2 regions of the Parashewanella sp. 2304DJ23-3 genome follow, and region 2 is predicted to be linked to the other one. Evidence: predicted binding sites of a transcription regulator. Region 2 holds the regulator's gene; the other holds the start of a gene.

Region 1 (7,326 bases), on a different contig from region 2:
ATCAATTACTTTAGGTACAGAAAGTTTTAAACGTTCCCCAGCGTTAAAGCTTAATACATCAATTCTATTTTCATTTGGATCTTTGCTGAGTTTGAGAACTTTCCTTTGACTCATATCAGCACGATTTTTGATATCTTGTAAATGATATGTTCCATTATGTTCAAGTAAACAATCTGGTTCCAAATAGCGAATGCTAGTTTCATTATTACAAGTATCTATATATAAAATACATTGTGCTAGTATTTGTGCTTCTGAATAGAGGTTAAAGCTATTATTGATGTCTTTATGTAGAGAAATTTCAAGCTCTCTGCAAATTGAACTTAAGTAGAAGTATAATTCACTATCATAATAATTGCGTTTAGGTACACGGTCTCCCTTTACATCACGTGGGGCAATACCATTATGGTAATGAAATATATAAGCTGATAATCCAGCTTCTCCGTAGGAAACAATAGTTCTCTTAACTTTTTTTATCTCACTTTGTACACCTTTGACCTTTTTATTAGATAACAACTTCCTCCTCTTTTTAATTAAACGATTAATATGCCTAGCTTTTTTTATATTTTGTTTTTTATTAGCAGAACGAACAGAAAGCAATAATTTTGCAAAAATAGGTCGTAATCGCTTTTCCGCATTAACCCTAATCAGTTTTAAATTATCATTTAAGAAAGAACATGCCTCCCTAATAAGATCATCTCTACTTGATATTTTTACTCCCGAGTATTGAATTACATTCGATAAAATTGATCTAATTTGAATGCTATTGTCGTCTACTCCTATTTTATTAATTACATCTTCGACTTGCTCTTGAATATTTTGGTGATACTTGCGATTAACTGTGAGCATTGATGCTGCAGATTTTTTAGGAAGTTTAACTCCCCTGATTCTTAAATCATGTGGCCATAAACCATTACAAGCAGAAAATCGGAGAAAACTTGATAAAATTGCGATAAAATTATTAGTATGAGTGTTTTTTCTATATGTAGAAATAAGGAAGTATCTATAGTCTTCTATCACAACAACCCAGTCATGATACTCGATATTTTGATGACCAATTGAATCTAGCTTTTTTAATATTTTAATTGAAGAATCACTATTACCAGATGCTAAATATTTTAAGAATGTAAAAATCCTAAAATAAATATCAGTACTACCAGTGATTTCTGTATTGTAATGTTCTGAAGTAAACCCTTTGAAAGAAGAGTCAACATCCTTTAGAAATGGGAGTCCTAGTGATTTTAATTCTTGGCGAGTACTAAATTGATTTTTTGTTTTAGCAAGATTGCGAGTCATTTCTAATCTCCAAAAAGAAACTAATCTTGTTCATATAAACAAGATTTTTCTTCTCTTTTCTATGTAGGAGTTAGAATCGAGATATCAATTAACGTATAAAATCCTCGCAGGTTTTTAAATATAACTTAATTTTCAATCAATGCATAATTCGCTTGCTCATAATCAAACCCTTGCCCAATTAAAAAGCGGGTTCGCTTTGCTTTTTCTTTATAATCAGCAATAGGTTTATTGGCGTACTTTTTCTCGGCTTTTTCCTTAGCCAATTCAAACCAGTCACATTCAGAATCATTGATTACTTTTGACACTAGCTCTGGATTCAAACCTTTTAACTTCATGGCTTGATTAATACGAATTGGGCCATGACCTTTATAGATGTGTGAACGAAGGAGAGATTGTGCAAATCGTTTATCATCGATATAACCGCTTTGCTCACAAGCGTCGAGTACGGTTTCGATTTCTTCTGCTGAAAACTCTTTTGCTTCAAGTTTTTGTTTTATCTGATGCCTAGAATAATCACGGCCAGCTAATAAGCTGACCGCAACTTGTCTAGCACTTGGTGTGCTTTTCATGATTTAACTCTTTATGAGTAGCTTTGATAAGCTTGCCTTAGAAAACTTCACCAGTTTCTAAATCAACATTCTCTTCACCAGCGTCAGAATCAGCAGCACTAGGCTTGCTCAATAACGCCGCACGAAGTTGTTGATCAATTTCTTGTGCGATAGCAGGGTTCTCAACAAGGAACTTACCAGCATTTGCACGGCCTTGACCAATTTTGTCGCCTTTATAGCTGTACCATGCACCGGCTTTCTCAACAAGCTTATGTTGTACACCTAAGTCGACGAGCTCACCTGTACTGTTAATGCCTTTGCCATACAAAATTTGAAATTCAGCTTGCTTGAAAGGTGCTGCAATTTTATTTTTTACGACTTTAACGCGAGTTTCGTTACCGACTACTTGGTCGCCTTCTTTAATTGCACCTGTACGGCGAATATCAAGACGAACAGAAGCGTAGAATTTAAGTGCATTACCACCAGTGGTTGTCTCTGGGTTACCGAACATTACACCAATCTTCATACGGATTTGGTTAATGAAAATAAGAAGTGTATTTGACTGCTTTAGGTTACCCGCAAGCTTACGCATTGCTTGGCTCATCATACGTGCCGCTAAGCCCATGTGTGAATCACCGATTTCACCTTCAATTTCAGCCTTTGGAGTCAATGCTGCAACCGAGTCAACAATGATTACATCTACTGCACCTGAGCGAGTTAACGCATCACAGATTTCAAGTGCTTGCTCACCGGTATCAGGTTGTGAACAAAGTAGATTATCAATATCTACACCTAAGTTTTTAGCATAAATAGGGTCTAGTGCATGCTCAGCATCAATGAAGGCACAGGTTTTACCTTGCTTTTGTGCGGCTGCGATCACTTCAAGGGTAAGAGTTGTTTTTCCTGAAGACTCAGGTCCGTAAATCTCCACTATACGGCCCAAAGGCAAGCCCCCTGCCCCTAACGCAACATCCAAAGATAAAGAGCCAGTAGAGATCGTTTCAACATCCATCGAACGGTTTTCACCAAGCTTCATGATGGAGCCTTTACCAAACTGCTTTTCAATCTGACCTAAGACTGCACCAAGTGCTTTTTGCTTGTTATCATCAGTATTAGCCACGTTATAATCCTTAACATTCAAATCAAAATAACGAATATTTATTCATCAATGATGATTTATAAATATTTTCAATTCTTTTTTAATATTTTGAAGAACCGATATGAACCAGTTCATTCCGTAAAATCTTTTTCAACTGTATATTAAACCTGAGAGTACATCAAAATGGACCGTATCCAGTTTTGCTTTAGTAAATCTCAACAATACGACCCATTGGAAGACCACCAGCACCAAGAGCAACATCCAACGACAATGAACCAGTAGAAATGGTTTCAACATCCATCGAGCGATCTTCACCCAACTTCATGATTGAGCCTTTACCAAATTGTTTTTCAATTTGGCCCAATACTGCGTTTAGTGCCTTTTCTTTGTTAGCATCAGTCGCCATTGTTATTCCCTCTCATTAATACACTTTCATAAACACGAAAGTTTATACAGTTCTATACAGTAGTTGATGGTTAGTATACTGTACAATCATACAGTATCAAGAGTTAAAGCAAAAAATTTTTAGATTCTGTTCTGAAGCTCGAAATAATTACTGATAAGATACGCTTCAATATTGAATATGCAAAAACGGATTAAGTAAGCCAGATGAAAGCTGAGTTAGCCAATTTAGACAGTCACACACCAATGATGCGCCAGTATTTAACCATGAAAGCGCAACATCCTGATATGTTGTTATTTTATCGAATGGGTGACTTTTATGAATTGTTCTACGATGATGCAAAAAAAGCCTCAGAGCTACTTGGCATTTCACTCACAGCTCGTGGTAAAAGCGGAGGCAACCCGATCCCAATGGCGGGAATTCCATATCATTCAGTTGAAGGTTATTTAGCAAAATTAGTACAACTCGGCCAATCTGCTGCCATTTGTGAACAAGTTGGCGATCCTGCCACTTCAAAAGGGCCTGTTGAGCGGAAGGTTGTACGTCTTATCACGCCAGGAACTCTAACCGATGAAGCCTTACTACAAGAAAATCAAGATAACCTTTTAGCCGCAGTATACAGCTTCAAAGGTCGTTTTGGTTACGCCACTTTAGACTTAGCCTCAGGTCGATTTGTTGTCAGCGAACTCGAAAATCAAGAGGTGTTAGAAGCTGAATTGCAACGCACTAAACCTGCAGAACTACTGTATAGCGAAGATTTTAGTGAGATGACCTTAATTGGTTCACAAAACGGTATTCGCCGTCGTCCTGAGTGGGAGTTTGATTATGACACGGGCTTGAAAATGTTGCTGGATCAATTTGGTACTCGTGATTTGGTTGGCTTTGGAGTAGGCGACGCAAGACTGTCAATTCAAGCTGCTGGATGTTTAATGCAGTACGTCAAAGATACGCAAAAATCTGCCCTGCCTCATATCAATGCCATTACTCGCTTTAATCAAACTGAGAGTATCATCTTAGATGCAGCGACTCGTCGTAACTTGGAATTGACTCAAAATCTATCTGGCGGTTTTGAAAATACGTTATCGTCAGTTTTAGACAGTACTGCAACGCCCATGGGCAGCCGTATGCTGAAACGTTGGATCCACCAGCCGCTAACTGATCACAATCACATTCGCTCTCGACAATCTGCTGTGACCGAAATGATTGACTGTAATTTATATGATGAATTACATGAACAATTAAAAATACTCGGTGACATTGAGCGAATCATGGCCCGTCTTGCACTGCGCACCGCTCGTCCACGAGACTTTGCTCGCATGCGACAAGCATTAGAAACGTTACCGACGATTCAGCATTTACTTGAGGATGCTGAGTCTTCACACATCAACAATTTAAAGCAATATTTAGGTGAGTTCCCACAAGAAACTCACCTATTACAACAAGCAATTGTTGATAACCCACCAATGTTAATTCGTGATGGTGGTGTCATTCGTGAAGGTTATAATTCTGAGTTGGATGAATGGCGAGCACTCAGTGAAGGTGCAACCAGCTATTTAGAGCAGCTAGAATTAAGGGAAAAAGAAAGCACTGGAATTGCGACTTTAAAGGTCGGATACAATCGAGTTCATGGTTATTACATTGAAGTAAGTAAGGGGCAATCTGATAACGTTCCTTTAAGTTATCAACGCCGCCAAACTCTCAAAAACACTGAACGTTATATCACTCCTGAGCTTAAAGAATACGAAGAAAAAGTATTATCGAGCCAAGGGAAAGCACTCGCACTCGAAAAACAACTTTGGGAGCAGTTATTTGATTTGATTCTGCCAAAGCTGCATGAGCTTCAGCAGTTTGCTAAAGCTGCCGCTGAATTAGACGTATTAAGCTGTTTTGCTGAGCGAGCAGAAATGCTCAATTACAACTGCCCAGAACTCGTTAATGAAACCGGTATTCGCATAGATGCTGGTCGTCACCCCGTTGTTGAGCAAGTGAGTGAAACACCGTTTATCGCCAACCCTGTCAACTTGAATAATCAGCGTAAGATGTTGATCGTGACTGGACCAAACATGGGGGGTAAATCGACTTACATGCGTCAAACTGCGCTTATTACGTTAATAGCACATATTGGCTGCTTTGTTCCTGCTGAGCAAGCTGAAATCGGCCCTATCGATCGTATATTTACTCGTATCGGAGCCTCAGACGACCTTGCCTCTGGTCGTTCAACCTTTATGGTCGAAATGACTGAAACTGCGAATATTCTTCATAACGCCACAGCTAATAGTTTAGTGCTGATGGATGAAATTGGACGAGGCACTTCAACTTATGATGGATTGTCACTCGCTTGGTCGGCCGCTGAGTATTTAGCACAGAAGCTCCATGCTATGACGTTATTTGCGACCCATTATTTTGAGTTAACTCAGTTACCGGACACGATGAAAAATGTCGTTAACGTTCATCTTGATGCCGTAGAACATGACGATACCATCGCCTTTATGCACGCAGTACAAGAAGGTGCCGCAAGTAAAAGTTATGGTCTGCAAGTTGCGGCATTAGCAGGTGTCCCTAATGTGGTCATAAAAACAGCTAAGCAAAAATTACATAAATTAGAAAGTCGTGATCACGAAATCGGAAAGCCGCAGCAACATGACTTAAGTTTAAGCTTTAGCGAACCAAATTTGTCGCCTGAGCTTGAAGAAGTGCAATCGATGCTGGATAGGATATCACCTGATGATTTAACGCCAAAACAGGCACTTGAGTTAGTTTACAGCTTAAAAAAGACACTGTTCTCAAATTAGAAGAAAATGTTCCTACAGAAAAACACTTTCTCATAAAAAAATGATAGAGGAAAGTAAGCTTTTGCTTTACCGTAACTTCTAATAATCAGATTAAACGGTTTTAGAAGGCTAAGATGCAGATAAAAAAAGCAAAAGTATTGTTACTTTCCTCAGCCATTGCAACGACATTTCTTATCGGTTGCGGCCCACAACAAGAACAGACAAAGCCAGTAGAGACTGTTCGTCCAGTTGAAGCGTACCAAGTAAAACCAGCCTCAGCGTTAACCACTTGGAAATTTCCAGCTATTGTAGCAGCTTATAAATCTACAGACTTAGCTTTTAATTCTGGCGGTAAACTAATTACGTTTGATATCACGCAAGGGCAGCAAGTAACCAAAGGTCAGCTACTCGCTGCTATCGATCCTCGTGATTATAAGCTCAAACTCGAATCAGCCAAAGCAAATTACACCCAAGCTTTAAATGCTTATAAACGCGGTAAACAGTTAATTCAAAACTCAACAATATCTAAAAACGATTTTGAACAACTGGAATCTCAATATAAAGTCTCTAAATCTCAATACGAGTCTGCAGAAAAGTCGTTAAAAGACACAGAAATATATGCTCCTTATGATGGTGCGATATCTAGTACTAGTATTCAAAACCACGATACAGTTGCGGGTGGCCAATCAATCATTTCTTTGATTGATTCAAGCAAATACAGCGCAAAATTTGATATTTCAGCCGACCGACTTAACTATTTAAAAAAGCGTGAGCCTAAAGGAGCGCATGTTGTTTTCAATACTTTGAGCAATGAAAAGATAGCCGCTGATTTTAAAGAAATTTCGTTATTACCAAGCAGTAACCAATCTTATGAGGTCACATTGTCTTTTATACCTCCTAAAGACATCGCCGTACTTCCTGGGATGAGTATTCAAGTACAAATTGAAAACGACTCATCTTCAAATGCAAAAGCCATGTTTGTACCGACTAAAGCTGTAATCAGTAACGGAAAAGAGACATATGTTTGGAAAATCGATTCACAAACTATGACTGCCAATAAACAAGACATTATTGTCAGTAACAGTATTGGTGAATTTGTTACTGTAGCGTCAGGGTTGAAAGCTGGTGATCGAATCATCACTGCGGGTGCTCCATATGTAGTGGAAGGTATGAAGGTTTCAATCTGGCAACAAGGTAAGTGATATGAATATT
Region 2 (7,326 bases):
TGGGTAGTGCCATGTCTGGCGCACCGATCATCATGGGAATTAGCCAGTTAGCAAGTCCTGTGAAGGCAGGCATTACGGCCCCAAACACCATGATTAATCCATGAACTGTGGTCATTTGGTTAAAGAAGTTAGGCTCAACCAATTGCAAACCGGGCTCAAATAATTCAGCACGGATCACCATTGCCATTGATCCGCCGGTTAAAAACATAATAAAACTTAACCACAGATATAAAGTACCAATATCTTTATGGTTGGTGGTTAGCACCCATCGCATTAGGCCCTTTGGTGGCTGATGATGCGAATGATCGTCATGATGTTCAGAGTTTGGCTCTGTTTCAAGCTGATCATTTTGAGGGTTTAATGTTGTCATGCTATTTCCCCTACTTTTGCTTTTCTACTTTTACGACATCAGCAGCTTGCACTGCGTCGCCAGTATTGTTGCCCCACGCATTTCGCTCGTAGGTAATGACTGCCGCAATCTCTTCAGCTGTAAGCTGTTTGTCAAAAGCTGGCATCGCAGAACCTGGGAAACCGTGCGTCACGATATAGATATGATCATGTACAGGCCCGGTGGCAACAGGGCTGCCCTTTAAGTGTGGGAATACACCAGGAAGTCCCATACCATTTGGCTGGTGGCAGACGGCGCAGTGAGCCGTGTAAACCTTTTCACCTTTGGCATAGAGCTCGTCTTTAGAAAGCGTTTTAGACAGTGAAGCTTTAGCTTGCGCTTTGGCTTTTTTAGCTTCGTCTTTTTGGGTGATTATCCATCTATCAAATTCTTCACCAGAAACGGCTTTGACAACGATAGGCATAAACCCGTGGCCTTTACCGCAGAGCTCAGTACACTGGCCACGATACGTTCCTTCTTCGTCAATTTTTGCCCAGGTTTCATTGATAAAACCAGGGTTTGCATCTTTTTTAACGGCGAATGCTGGCATCCACCAAGAATGAATGACGTCGTCAGAAGTGACTAAGAAGCGGATTTTTCGGTCTGTAGGGAGAACAAGTGGTTTATCCACTTCAAGCAAGTAATGCTCATCTTTATCTTTTTTGTTGTCGATTTCATCCTGAGGTGTCGTTAATAAGCTATAAAAGCTAACACCCTTGTCGAAATAGTCGTAGTGCCATTTCCACTGCGAACCCGTAATTTTTACGGTCAAATCAGAGTCACTAGGATCTTCCATTGCAACAAGTGTTTTTGTTGCTGGAATTGCCATACTGATAAGAATAATAAATGGAATGATTGTCCACAAAATTTCCACTTTAGTACTTTCGTGAAAATTCGCAGCGACTGCACCCTTTGATTTGCGGTGCTTGATCATGGCATAAATCATAATGCCAAAGACAATTACCCCGATTACGCAACAGATGTAAAAAATCGTCATATGTAGGTGATATACCTTATGACTTATTTCTGTTACCCCTTGAGTCATGTTAAAGCGCATTTCTTCAGCCCATACTGATGGGGTCAAGAAAGCCGCTAACATACAATACAACAATTGCTTCACTAGACGTCTCCTCTGCCAATTGCAAAAGCAACTACAAAGAAAAGTCACACGTTAATACTTAGCTCCATGCTAACTTTTCAGTTCCCTAAAAAAGCTTATCGATATCAAAGTGCAATGGTGGTGTTGTTGTTTTCGTTGACTCAATCGCTAATGACTAGCAGGTCGGTCATCCAGTAAATCTGTTTACGGCTCTGGGTGTATACCACTCGTGCGCTTACTGCTGAATTTACTCAAATTAAAATTTGAGATATCAACTTTATAAAACAGGGTCGTTAATTCGAATGTTTGTTAAGCGAAAAATTTCGCATTTTTGTAACAATTTAAGATTAGTTACTCACTCTACATTACTTGCTGTTTAAAGATTGATCAAGATCATGTTTCATGTAATTAGATGAAATATTAGTTAATTTTTTATTTTTGCGAATGTAAAAGGAGATTGTTGGTGTGAGTTTAATGTCCATGAATTTGTTAATGAAATGATCTTTTTCGAGGCAAGATTGAATGAGGTTGCGAGTTTAACTCAGAACCAGACTGGAGAATCATACCTTTGGCACAAGCGGATTTACTGACGAGTTCTAATCGACGAATATCTCGTTGATCGAGTGTTGATGTCCAACAAATAACAGCACTACTTGTGCCGTTGGTGAGTGCCTTTTCTAACGCCCACAGTGCTTCAACATCATCTTTGGTATGAACCAATAAAACACGATCCATTTTTACACCCGACTGGGCTAGGATGGATTTATAATTATTATGATTAGGGTTTATGAGAACAATCCAACGACCCTGATGGCTTAATGTGGCAAGTTCAGAGCTTAATGCGATCAGCTCTTGCTCACCGCTGCTTTTAATTTGGAGCGTTTGAATGCTCTGAATTTGATCTGAGTACAGGGTGTCTGGCTGAACCCAAACACCAGGGTGAGATGTTGCAGAAGAGCGAACTATCATAGCCACTCCCCGTTTCTTATCACACCGACAGCTAAGCCTTCGATAGAGAGTTGTTGGAAGCTTAAATCAATTTCAATGGGCTGATATTCTTCATTTTCGGCATGAAGATAAACGACGTTGCCTTTCTGTTCAAAGCGCTTCACAGTGACGTCATCTTCAACACGAGCAACAACAACTTGACCATTTGATGCTTGTTGTTGTTTATGAACAGCAAGTAAATCACCTTCCAAAATGCCAATATCTTTCATACTGTCGCCTTTAACGCGCAATAAGAAGTCTGCACCGGGTTTAAACAGGTTGCCATCAACTTGATAATATTGCTCAACATGCTCTTGAGCCAGTATTGGTTCACCTGCAGCGACTTGTCCGATCAAAGGTAGACCATCTTGAACCTCAAGTTCTTGAGATAGACGGATACCACGTGATGTGCCTGGTATGATTTCTATATAACCTTTTTTGGCTAAGGCTTTTAGATGCTCTTCAGCGGCGTTAGCACTGCGAAAGCCTAAACGTTTTGCTATCTCCGCTCGGGTAGGAGGCATGCCTGTTTCAGAAATATTCAGACGAATAAGTTCTAAAATCTCGGCTTGTCTGGCAGTTAAAGGTCTCATTTCTACACACTCGCTGTTCGCTTATACAGTTACTGTTATTATATACAGTAAAGTCCTGTGTGCAACCAATAATTAAGCAATCCTGTTTAGGTTATTTGCTATAAGTTTGATATCCTAGCGTTTTGACTCTTTTATATTTCAAGCGCTAAGTAGAAGAATGACTAAGCATAATTCCTGGTTTTTTAAGGCACTTCGTACAGTGCAAAATTGGTTTGTTCATACCGTCGTTGTCCCTCAGCAACCATTTTCTGATCTCAATTTAGATGCCGATAGACCGATTGTTTACGTGATGAAAACTGAGTCGGTGAGTGATATTTCAGCGTTAAGTGAAGTAACAGAATCACTGGGCTTGCCTAGCCCGTATGATGATATTCAAATCAAAAACGAATCAGTGCCAAGGGTTGTCTGTTTGGCACCTGCAAAGCCTATGATAGGCAAGGCATCAAAAACGAATGTTTTTTTAGGCAACTTTAAGCAGTTGTTAAATTTACACCAGCAAGATTCGTCTCTGGATGTTCAGCTATTACCTGTCAGTATGTATTGGGGAAGAATACCAGGCAAAGAAGATGACACGATGAAAGCGGCGGTGCTAGAGCGTGAAAGCCCAACGTGGTTACGCAAGTGCCTAATGATTCTGTTTTTAGGCCGTCATAATTTTATTCAATTTTCTAATGCTGTTTCATTGCGCTATATGGCGGATGAGCATGGAAGTGACGAACGAATTGCTCATAAACTTGCACGTGTTGCGCGAGTTCATTTTCGCCGCCAAAGAAAAGTGATGACTGGGCCTGATTTGCCAAATCGTCAAGTAATGTTTAAAGAGCTTTTGAATTCAGAAAGCATTCAAAAAGCCATTAATGAACAAGCGGCCAGTAAAAAAATCTCAAAGCAAGAAGCGAAAGCCAATGCTGAGAATTATCTTGATGAAATCGCAGCAAACTATTCAGATAGCTTAGTTCGTATTGCTGAGCGGTTACTGACATGGTTATGGAATAAGCTGTATAAAGGCATTAATATTCGTGGAGCTGAACTCGTACGTCAGCTGCATCACGATGGTCATGAAATTGTGTATGTGCCGTGTCATCGTAGTCACATGGATTACCTGTTGCTTTCATATATCCTTTATTATGAAGGCATGGTGCCTCCGCATATTGCTGCTGGTATTAACCTTAACTTTTGGCCGGCAGGCCCAATGTTCCGCAAAGGTGGCGCCTTCTTTATTCGACGCAGCTTTAATGGCAATAAATTGTATACCGCCGTTTTTAAAGGCTACCTCGATCTACTTTTTAATAAAGGCTATTCAGTAGAGTATTTCACCGAAGGTGGTCGCTCTCGCACAGGACGTCTACTCAACCCTAAAACGGGTATGTTAGCGATGACGGTAAGCAGTGTGCTTCGAGGCATCGAACGACCTGTAACCTTGGTCCCAGTGTATCTTGGATACGATCATGTCATGGAAGTTGCAACTTACCACAAGGAACTTAGTGGTAAGAAAAAGCAAAAAGAATCCGTCTGGCAAGTTTTTGCTGCCATCAGGAAGCTTGGAAATTTTGGTCAAGGCTATGTGAACTTCGGTGAGCCAATCAATGTTCAGCAACATTTATCACAAATTGAACCTGAGTGGCGAGAGCTTATCGCTCAAGATCCAGAGCAAAAACCAACTTGGTTAACGCCAGCTGTAAACAGCTTAGCGAATAAAGTGATGACAAAAATTAACGGCGCTACTGCAGTGAGCTCTATTTCATTGATGAGCTTAATTGTGCTTGCATCGGAGCAAAAGTCTTTAGAAAAAGAAACCATTAAACAGCAATTAGATTTTTATCTAAAGCTGTTAACTAAAGTACCGTACACACAGTTTTCGACGGTACCTGAAGGTGATGTTGAGGTCTTGATTTCTCAAGCATTAGAGTTAAATAAGTTTGCTGTAGAGCCTGATCCTCTCGGTGATATCATTTCTTTAGATGATACTCAGGCCCTCAATATGACTTACTATCGTAATAATATTGTTCACTTATTTATGGTGCCATCATTAATTGCGACCTTGATCATCAGAGAGTCTCAGCCAACAAGAGAGAAAGTCGTTCAGTTTATCGAGCAAATTTTTCCGCTAATACAAGCTGAGTTATTTGTCGAAACACCAAATTTAAAAAATTATATTCATCAGCTGATTGATTCAATGCTTGATGAAAACATTATTTTGGAAGACGAACATCGATTGGTTGCGAGTGATGAGCATCAAGGGCAGCTTCATTTACTGGCCAGTACAAGCAGTGAGATGCTAAAGCGTTATGCCATTATCTTTAATTTACTGAGCTTGCAGCCAAAAATTGAAAGAAGTGATTTAGAGCGAGAAAGCCATCAGTTAGCAAAACATATGGGACCATTACACGGTATTTCTGCCCCTGAGTTTTATGATCGAAAACTTTATGCGTCATTAACGGTCAAGCTAAAAGATATGGATTTACTGGGTCAGTCAGAGAAAAAAGATACCATCATTCAGCTGAGTAACGCATTAACCTCATTACTTGATGCACAAGTACGTCAAACGGTTGTTACAGGAGTACAGCAGACTCAAAATGTAGAAGCGGAGAAAAATAGCTAAATGACAGCATCTAACATTGAGACAAAGAAACATCCATCAATTATTGGTGGCGCGATGATAGTGGCTGGGACAGCCGTTGGGGCGGGGATGTTTTCTTTACCCGTTGTTGGTGCAGGGATGTGGTTCAGTTACTCTGTGTTGATGTTGATTGGCGTTTGGTTTTGCATGGTAATGGGAGGTTTACTGCTACTGGAAGCTAACCTTCACTACGAAGCAGGTGTTAGCTTTGATAGCTTAACCAGTCGTATATTAGGCCCATTTTGGCGTGTATTGAGTGGTGTTTCCGTCACATTCTTATTGTATGTATTGACCTATGCTTATGTCAGTGGCGGTGGTTCAATTGTAAATCACAGTTTGTCGACGTTGGATATCACCGTTTCTAATCAAATGGCGGCGTTAATTTTTTCTGTGATCTTAGCAGCCATTGTGATTATTGGTACTAAGCATGTGAGCCGGATATCTACCATCATGCTTGGTGGTATGGTGATTACCTTTTTGCTTGCTACCAGTAATTTATTGATCGAAGTTGAACCGAGCAATTTGTGGATGCCAGATGGACAATCCGAATATGCACCTTATATTTTAGCTGCACTGCCTGTAGGTTTAGCCAGTTTTGGTTATCAAGGAGTTATTCCAAGCCTCGTTAAATTTTATGATAAATCGGCTAAACATGTTGTTAGAGCTGTATTGGTTGGTACCAGCCTCGCATTAACCATTTATATTGGCTGGCTCGTTGTTACCATGGGTAATATCCAGCGCAGTGGTTTTAGTGAAGTTATCACTCAAGGTGGAAATATTGGTGTTCTTGTAGGAGCACTCACATCTCAAATTTCTCATGACACACTAAACCAACTATTGACACTGTTTGCCAATTTAGCGGTCGCATCGTCATTCTTAGGTGTAACCTTAGGGCTTTTTGACTATTTAGCGGATTTATTTGGCTTTGATGACTCTGGGGTTGGACGAATCAAGACCGGTATGGTTACCTTTGTGCCACCAACGATTCTTGGAATACTCTTTCCTGATGGGTTTATTCTTGCCATTGGTTATGCCGCACTGGCTGGTGCAATTTCTGTAGCGGTAATACCTGCATTGATGGCAATGAAAGTGAGAAAATTATTCCCCGCATCTAATGGTTACAGAGTTTTCGGTGGTGCATTTATCCCTTGGTTAGTGCTGTTATTTGGCATCGCCGTAATTATTTGCCATATCTTCAATTTATTTAATTTACTTCCAGTATTTAGTTGATTGTGCTTCACCCACAATCAACTATTTGCTAATAGTTTCCGCAATACTCCATTAGGTTCTTAATGGAGTTTTGACCCTGAATGATATTAAAATCAGTGCTAATGGGGTCATTGCCATTAAAAAAGTTGAAGGTCACTTTTTGCCCGTATTTGAGTTGATTAATCAACAAGGCCCAATTTCCCCAAATGCCACGTCGATAAGCAGTTAATTGCGAACTTTCATTTAATCCAATTAATGATATTTTTTCATTATTATCAACAATTGCTGTTCCTTCCGCAGATAAATCATCAGCATCCATCAATGTTAATACGAACTCTAGCTTATGCCCTTTGCAAATCAGTTGCATTGAGTCTCCATTTACTGAAGTGCCAGTTAAGTTTATGGTTTGGTGTGATTGATTTTCTGCGAT

Evidence for each region. The regulator LexA, encoded in region 2, represses DNA repair genes until DNA is damaged. The targets are predictions, from matches to a motif close to TACTGTATNNNNATACAGTA.
Region 1: a site for LexA is predicted at 3,423-3,442, ahead of mutS (DNA mismatch repair protein MutS). Genes of this name have one in related genera too.

What each region holds. Positions count from the first base shown of each region.
Region 1 is NZ_JBWQOH010000001.1:391,034-398,359, forward strand. Features, by position in the region: gene AC1EU2_RS01680 (hypothetical protein) at 1-1,293, opposite strand, end outside; gene AC1EU2_RS01685 (regulatory protein RecX) at 1,419-1,862, opposite strand; gene recA (recombinase RecA) at 1,900-2,961, opposite strand; partial or broken gene recA (recombinase RecA) at 3,149-3,346, opposite strand; gene mutS (DNA mismatch repair protein MutS) at 3,550-6,135, shown strand; gene AC1EU2_RS01705 (efflux RND transporter periplasmic adaptor subunit) at 6,249-7,316, shown strand; gene AC1EU2_RS01710 (efflux RND transporter permease subunit) at 7,318-7,326, shown strand, end outside.
Region 2 is NZ_JBWQOH010000011.1:16,733-24,058, forward strand. Features, by position in the region: gene ctaD (cytochrome c oxidase subunit I) at 1-370, opposite strand, end outside; partial or broken gene coxB (cytochrome c oxidase subunit II) at 405-1,508, opposite strand; gene AC1EU2_RS16105 (SulA-like leucine-rich domain-containing protein) at 1,977-2,456, opposite strand; gene lexA (transcriptional repressor LexA) at 2,453-3,067, opposite strand; gene plsB (glycerol-3-phosphate 1-O-acyltransferase PlsB) at 3,225-5,669, shown strand; gene AC1EU2_RS16120 (aromatic amino acid transport family protein) at 5,670-6,917, shown strand; gene AC1EU2_RS16125 (hypothetical protein) at 6,946-7,326, opposite strand, start outside.